3 regions of the Pseudomonas sp. FW305-20 genome follow, and region 1 is predicted to be linked to each of the others. Evidence: predicted binding sites of a transcription regulator. Region 1 holds the regulator's gene; each other region holds the start of a gene.

Evidence for each region. The regulator FliA, encoded in region 1, starts transcription of late flagellar genes. The targets are predictions, from matches to a motif close to CTAAAGTTTNNNNNNNNNNNGCCGNTAA.
Region 2: flgM (flagellar biosynthesis anti-sigma factor FlgM) is a predicted target of FliA. The motif match lies at 1,615-1,642, and genes of this name have one in related genera.
Region 3: AC3WP4_RS02615 (methyl-accepting chemotaxis protein) is a predicted target of FliA. The motif match lies at 1,989-2,016, and genes of this name have one in related genera.

The regions. Positions count from the first base shown of each region.
Region 1 is NZ_JBYTAJ010000015.1:103,692-108,023, forward strand. Features, by position in the region: gene flhF (flagellar biosynthesis GTPase FlhF) at 1-1,280, shown strand, start outside; gene fleN (flagellar synthesis regulator FleN) at 1,395-2,225, shown strand; gene fliA (RNA polymerase sigma factor FliA) at 2,222-2,962, shown strand; gene AC3WP4_RS15290 (chemotaxis response regulator CheY) at 3,130-3,501, shown strand; gene AC3WP4_RS15295 (protein phosphatase CheZ) at 3,524-4,312, shown strand; gene AC3WP4_RS15300 (chemotaxis protein CheA) at 4,327-4,332, shown strand, end outside.
Region 2 is NZ_JBYTAJ010000053.1:10,503-14,834, forward strand. Features, by position in the region: gene AC3WP4_RS27300 (flagellar brake protein) at 1-643, opposite strand, end outside; gene AC3WP4_RS27305 (flagella synthesis protein FlgN) at 736-1,203, opposite strand; gene flgM (flagellar biosynthesis anti-sigma factor FlgM) at 1,252-1,578, opposite strand; gene flgA (flagellar basal body P-ring formation chaperone FlgA) at 1,747-2,508, opposite strand; gene AC3WP4_RS27320 (chemotaxis protein CheV) at 2,591-3,523, shown strand; gene cheR (protein-glutamate O-methyltransferase CheR) at 3,570-4,332, shown strand, end outside.
Region 3 is NZ_JBYTAJ010000002.1:134,742-139,073, forward strand. Features, by position in the region: gene AC3WP4_RS02610 (hypothetical protein) at 64-246, shown strand; gene AC3WP4_RS02615 (methyl-accepting chemotaxis protein) at 227-1,861, opposite strand; gene AC3WP4_RS02620 (undecaprenyl-diphosphate phosphatase) at 2,156-2,986, shown strand; gene AC3WP4_RS02625 (DUF1294 domain-containing protein) at 2,983-3,411, shown strand; gene AC3WP4_RS02630 (MmcQ/YjbR family DNA-binding protein) at 3,408-3,767, opposite strand; gene AC3WP4_RS02635 (LysR substrate-binding domain-containing protein) at 3,764-4,332, opposite strand, start outside.

The DNA of each region.
Region 1 (4,332 bases):
TGGTTCGTGATGAGCTGGGCGCTGATGCCGCCATCATTGGCAACCGCCGGATCGCCGGTGGCGTCGAGCTGACGGCTGCCCTGGATTACAAATTGTCGGCGCTGGCCCCGCGCGTTCCGAACATGGAACTCGAAGACGAGCTGCGCAAGACCCAGTCGCGGATCGTCACCGCCCAGGCCGAACTGAGCCTGCGCAGCGATGGCGAGAGCGACAAGTCCACCAATCGCCAATTGTTCGCCGGCCTGCCACTGACCGCCGCCGAGCCGCTGATCGAACCGACGTACACCGAACCCCATCGTCCTGCACCGGTTGCGGCACCAGCCTCTGGTGGCGTCGACCCACGGGCGTTCGACTCGATGCGTTTCGAGCTCAACAGCCTGCGCGAACTGATGGAAGTGCAACTCGGCTCCCTGGCCTGGAATCAGCTGCAAGGCAGCCGTCCGGCCCAGGCCAATCTTTGGCGTCGCCTGCAACGCATCGGCCTGTCCGGCCCGTTGTCGCGCGATTTGCTGGCGCTGATTACCGATATTGAAGAACCTCGTCAGGCCTGGCGCATGTTGCTGGCACACCTGGCGCGGATGATCGCCACACCGGAAGTCGAGCCTCTGGAGGAGGGCGGCGTGATTGCCATGGTCGGTCCTGCCGGCATGGGCAAGACCACCACCCTGGCCAAGCTCGCGGCCCGTTACGTGCTCAAGTACGGCGCGCAGAACATCGCGCTGGTCAGCATGGACAGTTTCCGTATTGGTGCTCAGGAACAACTCAAGACGTTGGGCCGGATCCTCAATGTGTCGGTGACTCACGTCGATCCGGGGCAGTCACTGGTACAGGCGCTGGAGCCCTTGCTGCGCAAACGCGTGGTGCTGATCGATACCGCGGGCCTTCAGGCCAGCGATCCGGCACTGCGCATGCAGCTCGAAAGCCTGGCCGGTCGTGGCATCAAATCGAAAAATTATCTGGTTTTGGCAACCACCAGCCAGAAACAGGTTCTAACGGCCGCTTATCACAGTTACAAGCGTTGTGGGCTCGCTGGCTGCATCCTGACTAAACTGGATGAAACGGCAAGTCTGGGCGAGGTGTTGAGCCTGGCCATCAGTCATGAACTGCCGGTGGCCTACCTGACCGATGGCCCGCGGATCCCGGATGATTTGCATCTGCCGCGTCGTCATCAGTTGGTCAGTCGCGCTGTAAGCGTGCAAATGCAAGAAGAACCCAGCGAAGAAGCCATGGCTGACATGTTCGCTGATATTTACCACAGCCCGACCAAGCAGGTGGGCTGAGGTACTAATGACAGTTTTTGTACCTACATCGATGGCCTGCCATGCATTGTTCAGTTAATGAACGCGCAGCCAGTAATGTGGCCTCCGTCTAAGTAAGACAAGGTAAAGAAATTCATGGGCAGCATGCATCCCGTACAGGTGATCGCGGTGACCGGCGGCAAAGGTGGCGTCGGGAAGACTAACGTGTCAGTGAACTTGTCCCTGGCTCTAGCTGAGCTCGGTCGGCGCGTCATGCTGTTGGACGCCGATCTGGGGCTGGCGAACGTCGACGTCCTGCTGGGGCTGACACCCAAACGTACGTTGGCCGACGTGATCGAAGGCCGCTGCGAGCTGCGCGACGTACTGTTGCAGGGCCCTGGCGGCATCCGCATCGTTCCGGCCGCGTCCGGCACACAGAGCATGGTTCATTTGAGCCCGGCCCAGCACGCCGGCCTGATCCAGGCGTTCAGCGATATCGGCGACAACCTCGACGTGCTGGTGATCGACACCGCGGCGGGCATTGGTGACTCGGTCGTCAGTTTCGTCCGTGCAGCGCAAGAAGTCTTGCTGGTGGTCTGCGACGAACCGACCTCGATTACCGATGCTTACGCACTGATCAAACTGCTGAACCGCGATTACGGCATGAACCGCTTCCGCGTCCTGGCCAACATGGCCCAGAGCCCGCAGGAAGGGCGCAACCTGTTCGCCAAGTTGACCAAGGTCACGGATCGCTTCCTGGACGTCGCCTTACAATACGTCGGCGCGGTGCCTTACGACGAAAGCGTGCGCAAGGCTGTGCAGAAGCAGCGCGCCGTCTACGAAGCCTTCCCGCGGTCCAAGTGCTCACTGGCGTTCAAGGCCATTGCCCAGAAGGTCGATACCTGGCCGCTGCCTGCCAACCCGCGTGGGCACCTGGAGTTTTTCGTCGAGCGCCTCGTGCAACAGACCGCAGGACCTGTGCTATGACAGCCGGTGGCTACAACCTTTACAAGAAGTCGGCACGTGACGCGCAGTACGAGCTGATCGAGCGTTACGCGCCACTGGTTAAACGCATTGCCTACCACTTGCTGGCGCGTCTGCCGGCCAGTGTCCAGGTCGAAGACCTGATCCAGGCCGGGATGATCGGCCTGCTTGAAGTGTCGACCAAATACGACGCCAGCAAAGGCGCGAGTTTCGAGACGTACGCGGGCATTCGAATCCGCGGCGCGATGCTCGACGAAGTACGCAAGGGGGACTGGGCGCCACGTTCGGTCCACCGCAATACCCGGATGGTCAGCGACGCCATTCGCTCGATTGAAGCTAAAACCGGCCGTGACGCTAAAGATCACGAAGTTGCGGCCGAACTCCAATTGAGTCTCGACGATTATTACGGGATTTTGAACGACACCCTGGGTAGCCGGTTATTCAGTTTCGACGATCTGTTGCAGGACGGCGAACACGAAGGGCTGCACGAGGATGGCGCGAGTGCACATCTGGAGCCGTCACGCGATCTGGAAGATGAACGCTTCCAGGCGGCGCTGGCGGACGCGATTGCCAATTTGCCGGAGCGTGAGCGACTGGTGTTGGCGCTGTACTACGACGAAGAGCTGAACCTCAAGGAAATCGGTGAGGTCCTGGGGGTCAGCGAATCGCGGGTCAGCCAGTTACATAGCCAGTGCGCGGCCCGTTTGCGGGGGCGTTTGGGGGAGTGGCGAGCGCGCTGAAGGCAGTGTGGGGGCACTGCGAACGCGGCTGGTGGGGTGTTGAACCTTGCCGGTCACGATCTGTTGTGCTCCAGACAGTCATCGAGTGCATTGCCGGATTGATTGAAATGGCGTGTCCAGGTGCTGGGCGCGTTTAAGACTGCTTGGAGGTCGAATTGGACAAGAACATGAAAATCCTCATCGTTGATGACTTCTCAACGATGCGGCGGATCATAAAAAACCTGTTGCGTGACCTTGGGTTCACCAACACGGTCGAGGCTGACGATGGCATCACTGCGATCCCGGTCCTCAACAGCGGCAGCATCGACTTTCTGGTAACGGACTGGAACATGCCTGGCATGACCGGCATCGATCTGCTGCGTCACGTACGCGCGGATGAAAAGCTCAAGCACCTGCCAGTGCTGATGGTCACCGCTGAAGCCAAGCGCGAGCAGATCATCGAAGCGGCCCAGGCCGGTGTTAACGGCTATGTGGTCAAACCCTTCACGGCCCAGGCGTTGAAAGACAAAATCGAAAAGATTTTCGAACGCATCGGTTGATCCACTTCGCCACGGGGGAGCTATGGAGCATAACGAGTCTTCACAGGGCGATTTCGAATCGACCCTGAAAAAACACGCGGTCGAACTGGTCGAAAGCCTTGAAAAAGGCAGGTTCGGCGACGCTGTGCAACTGATCCATGAGCTCAATCAGACCCGTGACCGTGGCCTGTATCAGGAAGTGGGCAAGCTCACTCGCGAGCTGCATAGTGCGATCGTCAATTTCCAGATTGACCCGAACATGCCGCAAGCCGAGGAGGTCTCGCAGATCACGGATGCCACCGAGCGCTTGGGTTATGTGGTCAAGCTGACCGAAGCCGCGGCCAACCGCACCATGGACCTGGTGGAAAACGCCACGCCGCTGGTCAACGGCCTGAGCAACGAAGCCCAGGCCTTGAGCACCGATTGGGGACGGTTCATGCGTCGCGAAGTCGGGGCTGAAGAGTTCCGCGAGCTGGCTCGGCGAGTCGACGGTTTCCTGACACGCAGCAGCGAAGACAATCGCGTTGTGTCGAGCAACCTCAACGACATTCTGCTCGCTCAGGATTACCAGGACCTCACCGGTCAGGTGATCAAGCGCGTGACCCAACTGGTCACCGAAGTTGAAAGCAACCTGCTCAAGCTCGTGCTTATGGCCAGTCAGGTGGACCGCTTTGCGGGCATCGAACATGACCGTGAAGCGATGCTGGCAGAAAAAGATCCGCAAAAACATCTCTCTCAGGGTGAAGGTCCGCAGATTCATGCCGATAAAAGAGAAGACGTTGTGTCCGGTCAGGACGATGTAGACGATTTGCTTTCCAGCCTTGGATTCTAGGAGCACCCCTACACATGAGC
Region 2 (4,332 bases), on a different contig from region 1:
CAGCGAAGGTGGTGGAGATCCTTTCTTCGAAGTGCAGGTAACGCAGCTCGACGGGGGCCGTCATGTTGCCAAAGGGCAGGGCGGCGATGAAGCGGTCATAGACCTGACCCAGTTGCAGGCTATCGGTGATGTCGCCTTCGAAGCGCAACTTGCAGCCGGTGGCAGAAATATCCAGGAGCTTGCCGCTGATCGGCGACTTGAGCTTTTCACCGCCCAGATCGACGTTGACCAGTTGTGCCAGCTTCAATGCTGCGCGGAATGCATTGCGACGCTGGTGGTAAACCACCTCGGCGGGCAGGGCGCCACGGTAGCAGCGACCGCCACCGGATTCGTCGATGGTCAACGGGCCGTTGCTTTCCCAGGCAATGCGCACGCCGTCGTGAAAGCCTTCGACTTTGAACGGTTCGCCGGCGAGCAGGAAGCGTTCACCATCGCGGGGAATCATTTCGTCCAGGGCAATCATGTTGCTGTCACGGTCAATGTCCACCAGATAACTCTGGAAGCGCTGGCTGCGCTCATGGAACGTGATGATCAGCGGATCATGGCTGTCTTGCAGCTGGCGCAGGGTGCCGGAGATTTCCAACGGCGTGGTGAGCACCTTGGGTGGCTGCGGAGCATCGTCCGCGCTTAAGGCATTGAACACGGTTCATCGATCTCCAGGCAAAAATATGACTACGGCTGGCCAGCATATTGCCAGCAGTTTGCGCGTCTTGATAGTGCGCGCTTTCAGCAGGCTCATGCCTGGCTGAGCGGACGTGGCTTCGCAAGCATGGAGGTTGATCCGCGCGCATCGTAGAGCGCTGGCGGCTCGCCGCCGTTGAGGATTTTCAGCTGATTGGCCGTCGCGGCCTGTTGCACCAGGATCGACTGGCCATTCTTGACGTTGGCCGCCTGGCACTGAGCCAGAAGATCGGTCAATACATCGCTCTGTTCGAGCAACTGATCGCCAATGCTCGAATGGCTGGCAAGTTGCTCCAGGCCATCGCGATTGGTCGGCAGGTTGAGGCTGGCGAGGATTTCACTGCGCTTGCGGCCATGCTGATCGAGCAAAATGATCAATGCCTGTTTCTGCGCCAGAATCTCTTCGAGCAGAGGCATGTCGCGACCGTGCAAGGCGAGGGACTCGGTTTGCAGTAACTCCAGCAAGTGCTGTGCCGGAGCGAAATCGTCGGTGATCAGTTGCAGTAAGTTAGTGTCGTGCATGGCTGGCCTTGGGTTTTAAGCGTCCAAAAGCCTGGCGCAGGCCTTGGCCTAGCGCTGGGCTTCGAAGTTGAGCAGTTTGCTGGCTACACGGTTGCTGTCGACTTTGTAGCTGCCATCGGCAATCGCTGCTTTCAACTCGGCCACGCGGGCGTTGTCGACGGCAGGCTGATCGCGCAGCTTGTCAGTGACCTTCTGCAACTGTTGAGCCTCATTGCTGAAATGTACCGATTCCCCGCTTTTGACGGTACTGGCCTGTTCGGCCGGGGTATTCAGCGGTGCGGGCTTGCCGGCTTCGGCAGTTTCCTTCGCGGCGCTGGTACGCGTACTACCGGTAAGTGACGAGGAACTGTTTAAACGGCTGAAATCGATGACCATGACAAAAAACCTCTGGGTATTTGGACGCTTGCCATGTTTTCGGCCATACCCGGGAAAACTTTAGGCCCAATTATCAATGAGCTTGCGCGCGTCAGCGCTTGCCCTGCATAGGGCACAGTCTAGGGAACAGTCGAGTGGCGCGCCACTTCTTCACAAACACAGAGTCCTCTACATCGCTACTTCCACCTGGCCGGGCGCGATGACTTGCGCCTTGATGACCCGCTGGGAGTTGAGGTTTTTCACCCGGATCTGTTCGCGCAAGCCGCCGTTGGACAGTGCTTCACCCGGCATGCGCACGCTCAACGTGCCACTGCGGGCGGTAATCACCACCTGGTCGCCCTTGCTGATGACTTCTGCCTGTTCCATGTGCACCAGGGTCATGACCTGGTCGGCGACCATTGGTCGGGTAAGTTTCTGCCCGATCGCCTGATCGACGGAAGTCAGGTAGCCCTGGCTGATCAGGCTGATGTCACGCTCGCGCAGGGTCACATCCTGAGGCTCGACGATACCGGCGCGTCGTAGCGGGCGGGTGGTGGTCACAATGTCACGAAACAGGCGCACTTGAGCGGGTACGAAGACTGTCCAGGGCGACGCGCCTTCGCAGCGAACCTTGACCGTAACCCGGCCCAGCGGCGTGGCCGGGCTCTCCAGGGACGCTGTCAATTCCTTGTCGCACATGGGCATGCGCAGCCGTGGATCGAGCTGCTTGACCTCGATCTCGTAGCGGCCTTCCGATTGACTGGTGGCCAGATAGTCTTCTACGGTGAATTCAAGAAAGCCCTGGGTGACGCCGATAAGCATGTCAGGCAAGGTAACCGCGTCAGCAAGGGCAGGGCAGCCAGCGTTGAACAGGCAGACGGCCGACACCGCGCAAAGCAATTTGCGGGCGTTTGATGTCAGGCGTCGGAAAAATGTCGGTTCTGTGTTCATAAGAGTTAAAAAGCAAGCGCCGTGCCGTTTAGTGATGAATGCGCGTCGCAACACACTTAAGCGTTGGTGTAGGAGTCTGTGCATGGCTGGGGTAATGGATGCGGTAAACCAGCGCACGCAACTGGTAGGGCAGAATCGCCTTGAGCTGTTGTTGTTCCGTCTCGACGGCCAGCAGCTGTATGGGATCAACGTGTTCAAGGTTCGGGAGGTGCTGCAATGCCCCAAACTGACGCTGATGCCAAAATCCAGTCCTGTCGTGTGCGGTGTGGCAAGTATTCGGGGGGCGACCATTCCGATTCTTGATCTGGCGATGGCGACCGGCTCCGGTGCGTTGAAAGATCAAAGCAATCCCTTCGTGATCATCACGGAGTACAACACCAAGACCCAGGGTTTCCTGGTGCGGTCAGTGGAACGCATCGTCAACATGAACTGGGAGGAGATTCATCCGCCACCCAAGGGCACGGGACGCGATCATTACCTGACAGCTGTGACTCGGGTCGACAATCAGTTAGTCGAAATCATCGACGTCGAGAAAGTGCTGGCAGAAGTGGCGCCGACACCGGAAGCGATTTCCGTCGGCGTAGTGGATGTCGAAACCCAGCACAAGGCGCTCTCTTTGCGAGTGCTGACGGTCGATGACTCGTCGGTGGCGCGCAAGCAGGTGACCCGTTGCCTGCAGACGGTCGGTGTCGAAGTGGTGGCGTTGAACGACGGTCGGCAAGCGCTGGATTACCTGCGCAAGCTGGTCGACGAGGGCAAGAAGCCGGAAGAAGAGTTCCTGATGATGATTTCCGACATCGAGATGCCGGAGATGGACGGGTACACCCTCACGGCCGAGATCCGCAACGACCCTCGCATGCAAAAGCTTCACATCATCCTGCATACTTCGTTGTCCGGTGTATTCAATCAGGCGATGGTCAAGAAGGTCGGTGCCGATGACTTCCTTGCCAAATTCCGTCCTGATGACCTGGCATCCCGGGTAGTCAACCGGATCAAGGCAGCAGACATCAGCTAGGGGCCTTTTGCCCCTAACGGTTAATACGATTTAAGAGGCGGCATCTTTGTCTACGGGTAATTTGGATTTCGAACAGTTCCGGGTCTTCCTGGAAAAAGCCTGTGGCATTTTGCTTGGTGAAAACAAGCAATACCTGGTCTCGAGCCGTCTCAACAAACTGATGGAACAGCAAGGCATCAAGTCCCTCGGTGAGCTGGTCCAGCGCATCCAGACCCAGCCGCGCAGCGGTTTGCGCGAGATGGTGGTGGATGCCATGACCACCAACGAAACCCTGTGGTTTCGTGACACCTATCCGTTTGAAGTCTTGAAGAACAAGGTGCTGCCCGCGGCGATCAAGGCCGCCCCTGGCCAGCGTCTGCGGATCTGGTCGGCGGCCTGTTCGTCGGGTCAGGAACCGTATTCGCTGTCGATGTCGATCGATGAGTTCGAGCGCGTGAACATGGGCCAGTTGAAGATGGGCGTGCAGATCGTTGCCACCGACCTGTCCGGTACCATGCTGACCAACTGCAAGACCGGCGAGTACGACAGCCTGGCCATTGGCCGCGGCCTGTCGCCCGAGCGCCTTCAACGTTACTTCGACCCGAAAGGGCCGGGGCGCTGGGCCATCAAGGCTCCGATCAAGAGCCGGGTGGAGTTTCGCTCGTTCAACCTGCTGGACAGCTACGCAGCGCTGGGCAAGTTTGACATCGTGTTCTGCCGCAACGTGCTGATCTACTTCTCCGCCGAGGTGAAGAAGGACATCCTGTTGCGCATTCACAGCACGTTGAAGCCGGGCGGTTATCTGTTCCTCGGCGCGTCCGAGGCGCTGA
Region 3 (4,332 bases), on a different contig from region 1:
GAACCGGCATCCTCTGTAGCAGCTGACGAGCAGCGCGAGGCTGCGTTCGGCTGCGAAGCACTCGTGAAATCAGACACCGCGGTGCATCAGAAAAAACTCGCAGGCAGGATTGACGACTGCTCTGCAGCCGAACGCAGCCTCGCGCTGCTCGTCAGCTGCTACACCGCCGAACGCAGCCTCGCGCTGCTCGACAGCTGCTACACCGCCGAACGCAGGCTCGGCGTCGTTACACCCGGAACTGCTTGAGCAGCCCGTTCAATTGCTCACTCAATTCCTTCAGGTGGACGCTGGCCACGCTCGACTGTTCGGCGGCCAGCGCAGTGCTGTGGGACAAACCGGCGGCCTGGGTGACGTTCTGATTGATGTCCTCGACCACATGCGCCTGTTGCAAGGTCGCGCTGGCGATGGAGGCGTTCAACCCGTTGAGGTTGCGCAGCGCCTGGGCAATGGCATTCAGGCTGGCGCCGGCCAGGCCGGCCTGCTCGATGGTCAACTGCGATGCACGGCTGCTGTCGCCGATCACTTTGACCGCCGCTTCGGAGTGACTTTGCAGGCGTTCGATCATCGACTGGATCTCGGCCGTGGACTTTTGGGTACGCTGGGCCAGCAGTCGCACTTCATCGGCCACCACCGCAAAACCGCGACCTTGCTCGCCGGCGCGAGCAGCTTCGATGGCTGCGTTGAGGGCCAGCAGGTTGGTTTGCTCGGCGATGGAACGGATCACTTCGAGAACGCTGCCGATCTGCGTGCTTTCGGCGGCCAGGGTACGAATCACGTCCACTGCCTGATCGATGGTCGACGACAGCTTGTCGATCTGTTGCAGGCTGCCATCGATATTGACCTGGCCTTGCTGCGCCTGAGACTCGGCATCGCGCATTTCACTGGCGGCGTGCTCGGCGTTTTTCGCAACGTCGTGGACGCCATACGTCACTTCATTAATGGCTGTGGCCACCAGTTCCATTTGCTGGGATTGTTGTTGACTGCGTTGCTGGGCCTGGGCGGCGTCGTTGCCCAGTTCGCTGGAAGACTGGCCCAAGGCACTGGCGGACACTTGCAGTTCTTTGATCACCAGCCGCAGCTTGGCGGTGAAGGCGTTGAAGTGGCGTGCCAGTTGCGTGACTTCATCCTGGCCATGGGTGTCGAGGCTGCGGGTCAGGTCGCTTTCGCCGCTGGCGATGTTGGCCATGGCGTTCACGGTTTCCTGCAAGGGACGCACGATGCTGCGGGCGATCAGGATGACCAGCAGCGCCATGATCAGCGCAATCACCAGTCCCACGAATGTGGCTTTCCAGACCTGGCCATAGAACTCGGCCTGCATGTCATCGATATACACGCCGGAACCGATTATCCAACCCCAGGGCTCGAAGAGTTTGATGTAGGACGTTTTTTCTACCGGAGCGCTGGCGCCCGGTTTCGGCCAGCGATAGTCAACGGTACCGGCCCCCTTGGACTTGGCGACGGCGACCATTTCATTAAACAGGGCAAAACCGTCCGGGTCGCGGATCGCCGAGAGGTTCTGGCCGTCGAGTTTCGGGTTGGCCGGGTGCATGATCATCACCGGCGTCAGGTCATTGATCCAGAAGTAGTCATTCTGGTCATAACGCAGACCGCGAACGGCGCTCAGTGCCTGCTTCTGCGCAGCATCGCGAGTGAGGGTGCCGGCAGTTTCGAGGCCATGGTAATAAGTCAGAATGCCGCTGGCGGTTTGCACCACATGCTGGGTTTTCTGGGCCTTGGCCTGGTAAAGGTCATCGTGAATCTGCTTGAGCATCAAGACGCCCAACGTCATTAGCATCAGGACGGCCACGATCAAGATGAGCCACAAGCGTCGGCTGATCGACATACTGCGCAAGCTGTTCATAACGCTGTCACTCCGGTTTCTTTTTCTTGTAAAAAATGATCGCCAGCATCCAACCACACTTTGCCAATCGGTCATATCCGACCCAAGTCCAACAACGCGGCAGCGTTAATCAGACTTGTCTGATAGGATTTCGGCCCCGCGCGGAAAAACCTGAATCCAAGTCGATTTTTCACGGAATTTTTATGGTTTCGTCCGGATTCTATGCGTGCGGCGCAGCAGCGACGCTGACCGCAGTCAACGTTGTGAAAAAATATTAATGGGGCATGCCGTAGCGCATTGCTTCTTGGGGGATTGATGGATCTTTGGACTGCCTTTTCGGCGTTGATACTTGGGGTGGTAGAAGGGCTGACGGAGTTTTTACCGATTTCCAGTACCGGTCACCAAATCATCGTGGCGGACTTGCTCAATTTCGGTGGCGAACGGGCCATCGCTTTCAACATCATCATTCAGCTGGGGGCGATTCTGGCGGTGGTGTGGGAGTTCCGCCGCAAGATCTTCGATGTGGTCATCGGTTTGCCGACCCAGCCGAGCGCTCGACGCTTTACCGCGAACCTGTTGATTGCGTTCATGCCGGCCGTGGTACTTGGGGTGATTTTTTCCGATTTGATCCACGAGTACCTGTTCAACCCGATCACTGTCGCGACGGCGTTGGTTGTGGGCGGGATCGTCATGTTGTGGGCCGAAAAGCGTCAGCATGAAGTGCATGCCGAAACTGTTGACGACATCACTTGGAAAGATGCCCTGAAAGTCGGCTTCGCCCAGTGCCTGGCGATGATTCCCGGGACGTCACGCTCCGGCTCCACGATCATTGGTGGCTTGTTGTTCGGGCTGTCGCGCAAGACCGCTACCGAGTTCTCGTTCTTTCTGGCGATGCCGACCATGGTCGCTGCGGCGGTTTACTCGGGCTACAAGTATCGCGACCTGTTCGTTCCGTCTGATTTTCCGGTGTTCGCGATCGGTTTTGTCACGGCGTTCATCTTCGCGATGATTGCCGTCAGAGCCTTGCTGGTGTTCATCGGCAGTCACAGTTATGCGGCGTTCGCCTGGTATCGCATCGCGTTCGGCCTGGTCATCCTGGCCACCTGGCAGTTCGGCTGGGTCGACTGGACCGCGGTCAAGCCATGAATGATGGCAGCACGCGCAACAACCCCGGACGCAAGCCCTCAGGAGTGATTCGCAATCTCCAGCTGAAACTGTTGGTGTTTGCGGTCCTGTGCGCGTTGCCGCTGTTTGGCTCGATCTCGTTGTGGCTGCGTGGGGTTTCGGTGATTCCCCTGGTGGCTTACGGGGTCGTCAGCCTGCTGGCGTTCTTGCTGTACTGGAGCGACAAACGCAAGGCGCGCGCTGACCATTGGCGCACGCCGGAAAACGTGTTGCATGCGGTGGAATTTGCCGGAGGCTGGCCGGGCGCCTTACTGGCGCAGCAGCTGTTCCGTCACAAGACGCGCAAGCTCTCGTATCAGTTGGTGTTCTGGAGCATCGTGCTGATGCATCAGGTGTTCTGGATCGATCAATTGTTTCTGGGTGCAAATCTGCTGGCGCTGTTTTAAAGCAGCAGCCCGACCTGGGTGCGCTTGGGCAACTTGCTCACCACCAATTGATGGGAACGCTGCAACAAACCTTGCAGCTCTTCACGGCCCAGCGGGTAGGGCGTTTCCATGATGATCCACTGAGCCCGCGCCAGATACGGCGCCGGGCGAATTCCCGGGCGGTCGCAATGACCGAGAAACAAGTCCTTGTCGACCTTGAAGGCCAGGGATTCGCCCCGCAGATTCTGCAAGGCAAACATCTTGTTCCCAGCAATCGAAAACACCCTTACGCCACCCCACTTGTAGTCTTCCCGCGCACCCGGCAGCGCGAGACAGAATTGCGCGACATCTTCTTCGCTCATACGTCCAGCTTTCATATCAGTCGGTCCCCGCAGGCATTGAATGATTCGATCAAATGGTCGAGCCAGGCGCGTACGGCCGGCATCACTCCGCGCCGATGAGGGTAGACCGCTTGCAGCCAGCCGCCAGGCAACGACCAGTCGGGCAGCAACTGTACCAGCGAGCCGTCTTGCAGTTCCTGCTCGCAATACATCATCGGCAGCATGGTAAAGCCCTGGCCGGCGAGGGTGCAGGCCTTGCGCACGATAAAGTCATCGATGCCCAATCGCGCTTCGAGGGTGAGGTCGCAGCTTTTGCCCTGTTGGTCGAGCAGGCGGATATGCACCAGGCGATCAGCTTCCAGGGCACCGAGCACGGGCAGGTTTCTCAAGTCTTCGGGGTGATTGATTTCACGTCCTTGCAAAAAACCGGGGCTGGCAACCATCGCCATCTGCGCCTGACGCAAACGTCGGGTGACCAACAGCGGATCCTCATCGCCCAAATCACGCACCCGCAACGCCACATCGACGCCCTCGGTCACCAGGTCGACGCGGCGGTTGAGCAACATGACTTCAAGCTGAACCTGAGGATACTTCTCAAGGA